Regions from separate parts of the Actinoplanes sp. NPDC051475 genome, predicted to be linked through region 4. Evidence: riboswitches for the same ligand, from Rfam matches in the RefSeq annotation. Region 4 holds a riboswitch; each other region holds the start of a gene.

The links. A riboswitch is a leader RNA that binds a small molecule or an ion and turns the genes downstream of it on or off. The one in region 4 is predicted to bind cyclic di-AMP.
Region 1: it holds a riboswitch for cyclic di-AMP, as region 4 does, so the genes downstream of both, AB0368_RS23165 (NlpC/P60 family protein) here and AB0368_RS05285 (hypothetical protein) in region 4, are expected to answer to the same signal.
Region 2: it holds a riboswitch for cyclic di-AMP, as region 4 does, so the genes downstream of both, AB0368_RS03830 (NlpC/P60 family protein) here and AB0368_RS05285 (hypothetical protein) in region 4, are expected to answer to the same signal.
Region 3: it holds a riboswitch for cyclic di-AMP, as region 4 does, so the genes downstream of both, AB0368_RS31825 (NlpC/P60 family protein) here and AB0368_RS05285 (hypothetical protein) in region 4, are expected to answer to the same signal.

What each region holds. Positions count from the first base shown of each region.
Region 1 covers NZ_JBFAZZ010000011.1:168,723-170,915, reverse strand. Annotated here, with positions in the region: gene AB0368_RS23165 (NlpC/P60 family protein) at 25-822, opposite strand; cyclic di-AMP (ydaO/yuaA leader) riboswitch at 829-996, opposite strand; gene AB0368_RS23160 (MurT ligase domain-containing protein) at 1,462-2,193, shown strand, end outside.
Region 2 covers NZ_JBFAZZ010000001.1:823,033-825,225, forward strand. Annotated here, with positions in the region: gene AB0368_RS03830 (NlpC/P60 family protein) at 1-870, opposite strand, end outside; cyclic di-AMP (ydaO/yuaA leader) riboswitch at 885-1,019, opposite strand; gene AB0368_RS03835 (M56 family metallopeptidase) at 1,154-2,074, opposite strand; gene AB0368_RS03840 (BlaI/MecI/CopY family transcriptional regulator) at 2,071-2,193, opposite strand, start outside.
Region 3 covers NZ_JBFAZZ010000019.1:57,021-59,213, reverse strand. Annotated here, with positions in the region: gene AB0368_RS31835 (hypothetical protein) at 21-449, shown strand; gene AB0368_RS31830 (DUF3817 domain-containing protein) at 463-792, shown strand; cyclic di-AMP (ydaO/yuaA leader) riboswitch at 1,001-1,137, shown strand; gene AB0368_RS31825 (NlpC/P60 family protein) at 1,180-2,109, shown strand; gene AB0368_RS31820 (sigma-70 family RNA polymerase sigma factor) at 2,184-2,193, opposite strand, start outside.
Region 4 covers NZ_JBFAZZ010000002.1:164,399-166,591, reverse strand. Annotated here, with positions in the region: gene AB0368_RS05290 (hypothetical protein) at 1-703, opposite strand, end outside; cyclic di-AMP (ydaO/yuaA leader) riboswitch at 708-844, opposite strand; cyclic di-AMP (ydaO/yuaA leader) riboswitch at 1,079-1,215, shown strand; gene AB0368_RS05285 (hypothetical protein) at 1,219-2,193, shown strand, end outside.

The sequences.
Region 1 (2,193 bases), on a different contig from region 4:
GCCGTACTGCTTATTGCATTGTCGTCAGACCATGCGCCGGACGACGTAGTTGCTGCCGTAGATCTTCTGCTTCTGCACCCGGGCACCGGTGTGCGGGGAGGCCCACATGTAACCGCCGCCCGCGTAGATGGCGGCGTGGGTGCCGTAGGACCCGGACCGGAAGACGAGGAGATCGCCGGCCTGCTTGCTGCCCTTGCTGACGCCCTTGCCGTAGTGCTGCTGCGAGTTCGCCTTGTGCGGCAGCTTCTTGCCCGCCGCCTTCTTGTAGACGTACAAGGTGTAACCCGAGCAGTCGAAGCGCTTGGGGCCGGCCGCGCCGTACTTGTAGAGCGCGCCCTTGTGCCTCTTGGCCTCGGCGAGGATCTTCGCGCCGCTGGTCCTGACCGTGATCTTGACCGGCTTGCTGGCGCTGGGCACCATGCCCCGCGAACCGCCGTAGTACGTACGGAACCAGACGGTCTTGCCGGGCTGGGTGTTGAAGACGACGGTCCCGGTCGTCACGTGCTTGTTCTGCCAGGTCTTCCACTTGCCGTTGATCTTGGACTGCAGGCGGACCCAACCATGGACCACCTTCTTGCCGGTCCGCGGATTCATCAGCTTGGTGGTGACCCGGACCTTGGAACCCCAGGACACCGTCCGCTTGTTGTACGAAGCGGTGACCTTCGGCTTCACCTTCGCGGCAGCGGCCGCCGTGATCGGGGCGGCGGATGCTGCCGGCGTCGCGACCAATTGGCCGGCGCAGAGGCAGAGACCCAGGGACAGTGCGACGGTTCCGGTGCCGACGGACATGCGGCGGCCCCGGCTCGAACTGCGTTCGTGCACGGTAGAGATATCCCTCCGGCACGCCTGCGAGGTTAGCTGTCGGGTTCGGGCGGGAAGGATGCCCGGCCGCCGGTGGCGGCTTCACCCCGAGGTCCCCCGGGTCCTGCGACCCGATGGACCGGAAATGGGTCCCCCGTCCCTGCCCCCGTATGCCTTTATGGTCGTTCACTTGCTTCGTGGTCGCACCGTACGGACCGGGGCAGGGCTCGGCGTGATCCGTGCAGTGCGAGCGGTGGGCGGTCGCTCACCGGCCCACCCTGCCTACCCGATTTCTCGATCCACCGTGGGGCGGCCCCTCGTGACTCTTCGTATTTGGCACAGTGGACAGTGTCCGATTTGTGATCCACCTGTGACAAATGCCGCCACGCTACGCGCAGTAATGCTTACGGACAGCTGAAGGTTACGGGTGAAACAGAACACACAAAAAGCCGCGGGCGGTGCGATCAAGGACGGCGCACAGGTCGGGCGAATGCCCCCGCAAACATCCCCACCGGCCCAAACACGGCAACGGACGACCTATCCCGATCAACCTTTCGGCGGAGCCGCCCCCCGCACCGGTGACCGCGGGCGGCGTCGCACCCGGCGCCACTCGACGTAGTGTCCGTTTCCGGTACCCTCGTCGCCGTGACGGACGGGAAGATGCCCTTGCGGGCCAAGGTCGCGAGCTCCGTCTCGCGCACGGCGGCGGCCCTCTCGCGGGCCGCGGGACGCGGCGACGGATCGGTGATCGGCGGCTGGATCGGCCTCAAGATCGATCCCGACCTGCTGCGGAACCTCGCCGCGGGCCGGGCCATCGCCCTTGTCTCCGGCACCAACGGCAAGACGACCACGACCCGGTTCACGGCCGCGGCACTGGGCGTCCTGGGCCCGGTCGCCACCAACTCGTTCGGCGCCAACATGCCCACCGGGCACACCTCCGCGCTGGCGAAGGCGGGCTCCACCCCGTTCGCCGTGCTCGAGGTCGACGAGCACTACCTCGCCCGGGTCATCGAGGAGACGACCCCCCGCGTGGTGGCCCTCCTCAACCTCTCCCGCGACCAGCTCGACCGGGCGAAGGAGGTGGCGATGATGGCGCAGATGTGGCGCACCGCCCTCGCCGCCCACCCGGACGTGCACGTGGTCGCGAACGCCGACGACCCGATGGTGGTCTGGGCGGCCGTGAACACGGCTCACGTCGTCTGGTTCAGCGCGGGCCAGCGCTGGACCGACGACTCGTGGGTCTGCCCCGAGTGCGGCTCCCCCATCAACCGGGCCCAGGGCGACTGGTGGTGCACGGGATGCCCGCTGCGCCGGCCGCAGGCGCAGTGGACGGTCGAGGACGAGGGCGTGCTCGACCCCAGGGGCGACTGGCACCTGGTCAAGCTTCAGCTG
Region 2 (2,193 bases), on a different contig from region 4:
GTGCACCGGACTGCCGTAGAAGATCAGGTCACCCGGTTGCAGTTCGCTGCGGCTGACGGCCCGGCCCTCGTGGATCTGGTCACCCGTGAAGTGCTCCAGGTGCACCCCCACGGAGGCCCACGCCACCTTGGTGAGACCCGAGCAGTCGTAACCGCCCGGCCCCTCCGACCCGAAGATGTACGGCTTGCCGATCAGGTCGCACGCCTTCTGCGCCGCGCGCCCGCCCTTGTCGTTGGTGTAGCTCACCGGGCAGGGACCGGTGCGCAGCGGGCCGTCGTTCGCACCCGCCGAGCCGTACGCCTTGATCCGCAGCTTCTGCAAGGCGTCGACCTTCTTCTGGATCTCCTTCTTCCGCGTGCCGAGGTCCTTGTCGCGGACCGCCACGGCGTCGGTCAGGGTCACCAGGGCCGCCTTGTCCTGCGCGTACTTGTCGCGGAGCTGCGCCGCCCCGGCCACCTGCTGGCGCTGGTGGCGGGCGATCTGGTCGAGAAACGTGAGCTTCTCGGTCAGGCCGGTCGGCGAGCCACTGACGACCATGGCCTCCACCGCACCGGGCGAGCCCTGCTTGTACGCGTCGGCCGCCATGCCACCCACGTGCGACATGGCCAGATCCACCTCCAGCTGGAGGGGCTCCAGCCGGTCGTTGATCTTCTTGAGCTGGGCCCGGTTCTTGATCAGCTGATTGTGCACGTCGTTGTACTGCTCGATGATCGACTCGAGCTTGTCCCACTGCTCGTCGATCTGTTTCTCGATGCTCGAGGGCGACGGGGTCGCGTGGGCCGCGGTGGGTACCAGCAGCACGCCGACCGCGGCGACGACACCGAGCAGACCGCGCAGAATCGTGGCGCGGCGCGCCGCAATCCGTTTCACGAAGGTGCAGTGTCCTTTCTTCCCTCGGCCGCCGACCGGGTTAGCTGTCGGGTTCGGACGGGAAGCGCGCCCGGCCGCGATGGTGCCGCGGCTTCACCCCAGATGCCTGGGTCCCCGGTTCGTGATGCACGATTAGGCGGTGACGCGCCGGTTCGCCCGGTTCGGGCGAAGGGGGACCGACGAGCCGGGCCCCACCGTACTCCCGATGACGGCAGAACTAAACACGGCGATGTCAGGACACTTAACGCACAACGCCTAGTGACCGACCGTGATTAAGAAAGACTTAAAGCGGCCACGCGGTGAGCGCACGCCCCAGCCAGGGCACCACCAGGATCACTGTGGGTAACACCAGCAAACTCACTGTCATCAGTACCGCCAGGACGGTCCACATCGGAGATCTGCCGTCCGTCCCGGCCAGCCGCTCAAGCCGGCGGCGCCGCTCCTCGCCGGCATCGCCGCCGGCCTCCGCGGGCACGTCCGGGCTCACCGCGTCGCTGAGCACCGACAGGGCGGTGCGCAACGGCTCCGCCCCGCAGCGGCGCCGGGCCGCGTCGTCGGCGACCATCTCGAGCAGCAGGTGCACGGCGTCCAGCGGCGCCCGGCTGCGCAGCGGCCGCGGGACCGCACGATAGAACGCGGTGAAAGACTCCAGCACGAGGTCGTGCCGGTGCCGCAGGTGCGCCTGCTCGTGTGCGATGACGGCGGCCACCTGCGCACGGTCGAGCACGCGCAGCGCTCCCCCGCTGACCACCACCCGGGGGTTGCGGCCCGGCAGGCAGTACGCGAACGGCAGCGGGCCGTCGAGCACCCGCAGCCCGTGCGGCACCTCGGCCGGCAGCTCGCCATGGCGTTCGGCGTCGTCGAGGAGGTCCACGAGCATGCGGTGCCGGGCGCGGCGGGTCCGCGAGCGGTAGGTCACCCCGGCAAGCGAGACGAGCAGCCGGACGATGATCACGGCCGCCACCACCAGGGCCGCGACCAGGGCGGCCGCCCCCGCCGGCCGGCCCGAGCCCAGCGCGCCGACCAGCTCCTGCGGACCGGCGAGGACGACACCCAGGGCGCAGAGGATGCCGGTCAGGGTGATGCTCTGCCAGAGGGCCACCGCGGCTGCCGGCGCCCGGCCCGGCCACCGCGCGGCGGCCAGGATCCCCGGCACGGCCAGCGACAGGGTCAGGCCCAGCGCGCCGAGCAGCAGCGCGGTCACGACCCGGCGGCCGATTCCCTCCGGGCCGCCTCGATGGCGGCGGTCAGCATCGAGGGGTCGATGCGTCCGACGAAGTGGGCCAGCGCGGCGTCCCGTACGCCGTCCGGGGCGGTGCTGAG
Region 3 (2,193 bases), on a different contig from region 4:
CCGCTGGGTACGCTCGACCCATGAGAGGGCTGTGGACCCCGGCGTGGATCGCGCGCCATGTGGTCGCGCTCGCGCTCGTGATCGGCTTTCTCGGCCTGGGCTGGTGGCAGTTCAGCCGCGCCACCGGCGGCAACACGCTCAGCTGGGGCTACACCTTCGAGTGGCCGGTCTTCGCCCTCTTCGTGGTCTTCCTGTGGGTGCGCGAGGTGCAGCAGGAGCTCCGAGCCGGCCCGCAGGCGCCCGAGGAGCCCGCCGAGGCCCCGGCGGCAGCGCTCGGCGGCGACACGCCCGTGACGGTGCGCCGGCCGGTACGCGTGCCGGTGGGCGCGCAGCCGATGCCCGCCGACGACCCCGAACTGGACGCCTACAACGACTACCTCGCCTGGCTCAACGCCCACCCCGGCGCCCGGCCCGGCGACTACCCCGGACGCAAGAGCAGCACCAAGTAGAAGGACGTGGACCGTGCAGGGAGCCCTCACCCGCTACCGGATCATCGCCTGGATCGTCGGCGTGGTCCTCATCGTGCTCGTGCTGGTAGGCATGCCGCTGAAGTACGCCGGCCACAACGACACGGTGGTCGCGGCCGTCGGACCCGTCCACGGTTTCCTCTACATGATCTACCTCGTCGCCACCTTCGACCTGAGCCGCCGGGCCGGCTGGCCGCTCGGGAGGATGCTGCTGGTGATGCTCGCCGGCACGATCCCCTTCTTCTCGTTCTGGGCCGAGCGGGTCGTCTCCCACAAGTGGGCCGTCCAGGGGATGGACACCCCGCCCGCGATGGCGCAGAAATAGAAGGGTCACGCTGCGAAAGCGTTGAATCGCAGCCCGTTATCGGGATCATTCCCATATTTGTGATAATTGGCGCAAGTCACTCTTCCGGCTCTTGTGTTAATTGAGATCGCCGATAAGTTGATGCGGTTGGTCCGGTCCGCAGCCATACCCTCAAGTGGCGCCGGCCAGCGCCGCCGAATCCCTCGACGGCGGTAACGGTGACCCCATCCCCCGGGGCTCGCCGCGACCGTCTCGGCGAGCCGGGGAACCACCGAAGCAGCATCCGGGGTGAATCCGCGTCAGCGGTAGGGCCTTCTTCCCGCCCGAATCCGTCAGCTAACCCGGTAGGCGGCCCAGCGGAAGAAAGGCCACGTACCGTTGCCACACGCCCGAACGAGGCTACGCACCATGGTGGTCGCCGCCCTGGCGATCGTGATCACCGGCACCGTCGCGCCGGCTGCACACGCGGCGCCCTCGACCGGTGACATCAACAAGAAGATCGAGAAGGCGTCGAACCAGCTCGAGGACGTCGTCGAGTCTTACAACAAGATGAAGATCAGCTTGAAGAAGACGAAGGACGACGAGACGAAGCTCGCCGCGTCACTCGCACCCGCCAAGGAGGCCCTCCAGGCCGCCGGCGCGCAGATGAACGTCATCGCGGCGTCCGCGTACAAGACCGGCAAGGTCGGCACGATGAACGTCGTGCTGGAGGGCAGCAGCAACCTGATGGACCGGATGTCCATCCTCGAGCAGCTGTCGCGCAACCGGCAGCGTGACATCGACACGTACACGGCCACGACGCAGAACTACAACGAGCGTCAGGCCGCACTGAAGACGACTCAGGTGAAGCAGACCGCGGAGGTCAACGAGCTCGCCGCCCGCAAGAAGAAGATCGAGGGCCAGCTCAAGGACCTGTACGCCATGCGCAAGGCAGCGTACGGCCGGGCGACCGAGAAGGGCTCGAGCTACACCGGCAACGTCCCGTCGGTCTCCGGCGAGGCCGGCGTCGTGGTCCGGTTCGCCTTCGCCCAGATCGGCAAGATGTACGAGTACGGCGCCGACGGGCTCGGCACGTACGACTGCTCGGGCCTGACCTCGCGATCCTGGAGTCAGGCGGGCAAGTCACTGCCGCACAACGCCGCGGCCCAGTACAGCGCCACCCGGCGGATCAGCCGGTCCCAGCTCGAACCCGGCGACCTGGTCTTCTACCGCAACCTCGGGCACGTCGCGCTCTACGTCGGCGGCGGGAAGATCATCGACGCCTCACGGGCCGGTGAGCCGGTGAAGCATCGCACGATCGACATCATGACCCCGTACGGCTACGGCCGCGTGACCTGATCACGCGCCCCGGCACGACAGAAGGCCGGTGTCCCGCGAGGGGCACCGGCCTTCGGCGTTGTTGGGGGAAGTGGTTACGCGGCC
Region 4 (2,193 bases):
TGCGCGCCGTGATGCAGCCGCTCGTGGTCGGGTCGTCGACGTTGCACGGCAGCGGGCCGAACTCCCCGTCCGCGTTGCGGGGCGCGGGCGCCGCCACCCGGGACTTGGCCAGCACGAAGCCGCCGGTCACCGTCTTGCCGCCGACCAGGTCGAGGGCCTTCTCGGCGGACTCCTTCTGCTTCGTCATCAGCTCGAGGTTCTGCTTCTGCGCCTTGACCTCCTGGTCGAGGCGCGCCTTCGCGGTGGCGACGTCGTTGATGGCAGCGTCGAGCTGGCGCAGCTTGTTGTCGTTGAGGTCGTTGATCTCCTCGAGCGAGACCGCCTTGTCGATGAACGCGTCGGGCGAGCGGACGTTGAGCAGGAAGCCCATGGTGGTGAGGCCGCCCGTGCGGTACTGCTGCGCCGCCACCGCGCCCACCTCGGGCAGCAGGGCGTCCCGCGTGGCCTCCGCGTCCTTGACCTTGAGGGCGAGGGCCAGCTGGCTCTTGGTCGACTTCGCGACCGCCGACTTGGCCGCCAGGTAGCGCCGGCCCGTGTTGTCCAGCACGTCGTTGAGCATGGGATTGTCGTCGCCGTCGTCGGCAGTCGACGAGTTCCCGCCGCCCGGCGCCGCACTCGCGGGCGCGCCGGGGGCTGCGATCAGGGTGACCGCAGTGAGCGATGCCAGGGCGAGGACCAGCCACCGGCGGGGTCTTGCCGTCATCCAGTTTCCTTCCGTGTTGCCGCCGACCGGGTTAGCTGACGGGTTCGGGACGGAAGCGATCCCTACCGCTTGTTCAGCGGATTCACCCCATTACCAGGTGGTTCCCCGATTCGCCTCACGGCGATTGAGCGGTGGTCTGCCGGCACCTTGGGGGCGGTGCCTTCCTTGGCAGTGACCGGCGGAAAGCTTACCTGACTCCGGGCCGCTCATCACCGGGCGCGACATCGGCAAAAGCGTTACCTCCCAACGACTTTGCGTTACCACTCGATGGAATGACAGCCCGCGGAAACTGACGCCGTGTGTTCGGATGACCGCACAGAGTGCGACACCTGTCGATTGCGGAAAACCGTGGGTATCGTTCGTCACGGTTCCATCACGGAACCGCCGCCTAATCGCCGAAAGGCGAGCCGGGGACCCATCCGGTAATGGGGTGAATCCGCAGCTCCTGCGGTAGGGATCACTTCCGTCCCGAACCCGTCAGCTAACCCGACCGGCGGCCGACGGAAGGAACGCACGTGAGGCTCGACCCTGTCCGCCGGCGATTAGCGACCCTGCTCGCGGTCCTCGTCGCCACCTCGGGGCTGGCGCTCGTCGCCCCGGCCGCGGCCACCGCGGCGCCCCGCCCGCTCGCCGCGCCGGGAGATTCCGGCGACGACGGGGAGGGCGGCTCCAAGTCCCTCGTCGAGCAGCTCGAGGCGGCGTCGAAGGGCTTCGTCGAAGCCAAGGAGGCGCTCGACCGCTCGAAGAAGCGCCAGCAGGAGCTCGTCGCCAAGCTCAAGGAGATCGACACCGAGCTCGGCCCCAAGCAGGGCGCGCTCGACGAGATCGTGCGCAGGTCGTACCGGACCGGCCGGCTGGGCCCGATGACCGCCCTGCTCACCGCCGACTCCACCGGCAGCATGCTGGACCGGGCCCAGACCCTGGAGACGGTCGCGGTGAAGCAGGACCGCGCGATCCGCGACCTGAAGGACGCACGGGCCCGGCAGGAGCAGGCGAAGCTGGCGATCGACGCGTCGATCCGCGACCAGCAGAAGCAGCTCACCATCATGGCCAAGCGCAAGACGCAGGCCGAGGGCGCGCTGAAGGCACACAACGCCACCACGACGGCCGCGGACGACGGTGGTGGCAGCGGCTCCACCGGCGGGGGCTCCAGCTCACGCGCCGCCGCCGCGCCCCGCAACTCCGACGGCTCGCTACCGAATGAGTCCTGCACCGTCAACGACCCGACCACCACCGGGTGCATCACCCCGCGGACGCTGCACGCCATGAAGGAGGCCAAGGCCGACGGCTTCACCCATTTCGTCGCCTGCTTCCGCCACCAGAACAGCGGTGAGCATCCCCAGGGCCGGGCCTGCGACTTCGCGGCCGACCGGGGCGGCTTCGGTGGCATCGCGTCGGGCAGCAGCCGCGACTACGGCAACCGGCTGGCGAACTACTTCATCAACAACGCGAGCCGGCTGGGTGTGCTCTACGTCATCTGGTTCCGGCGG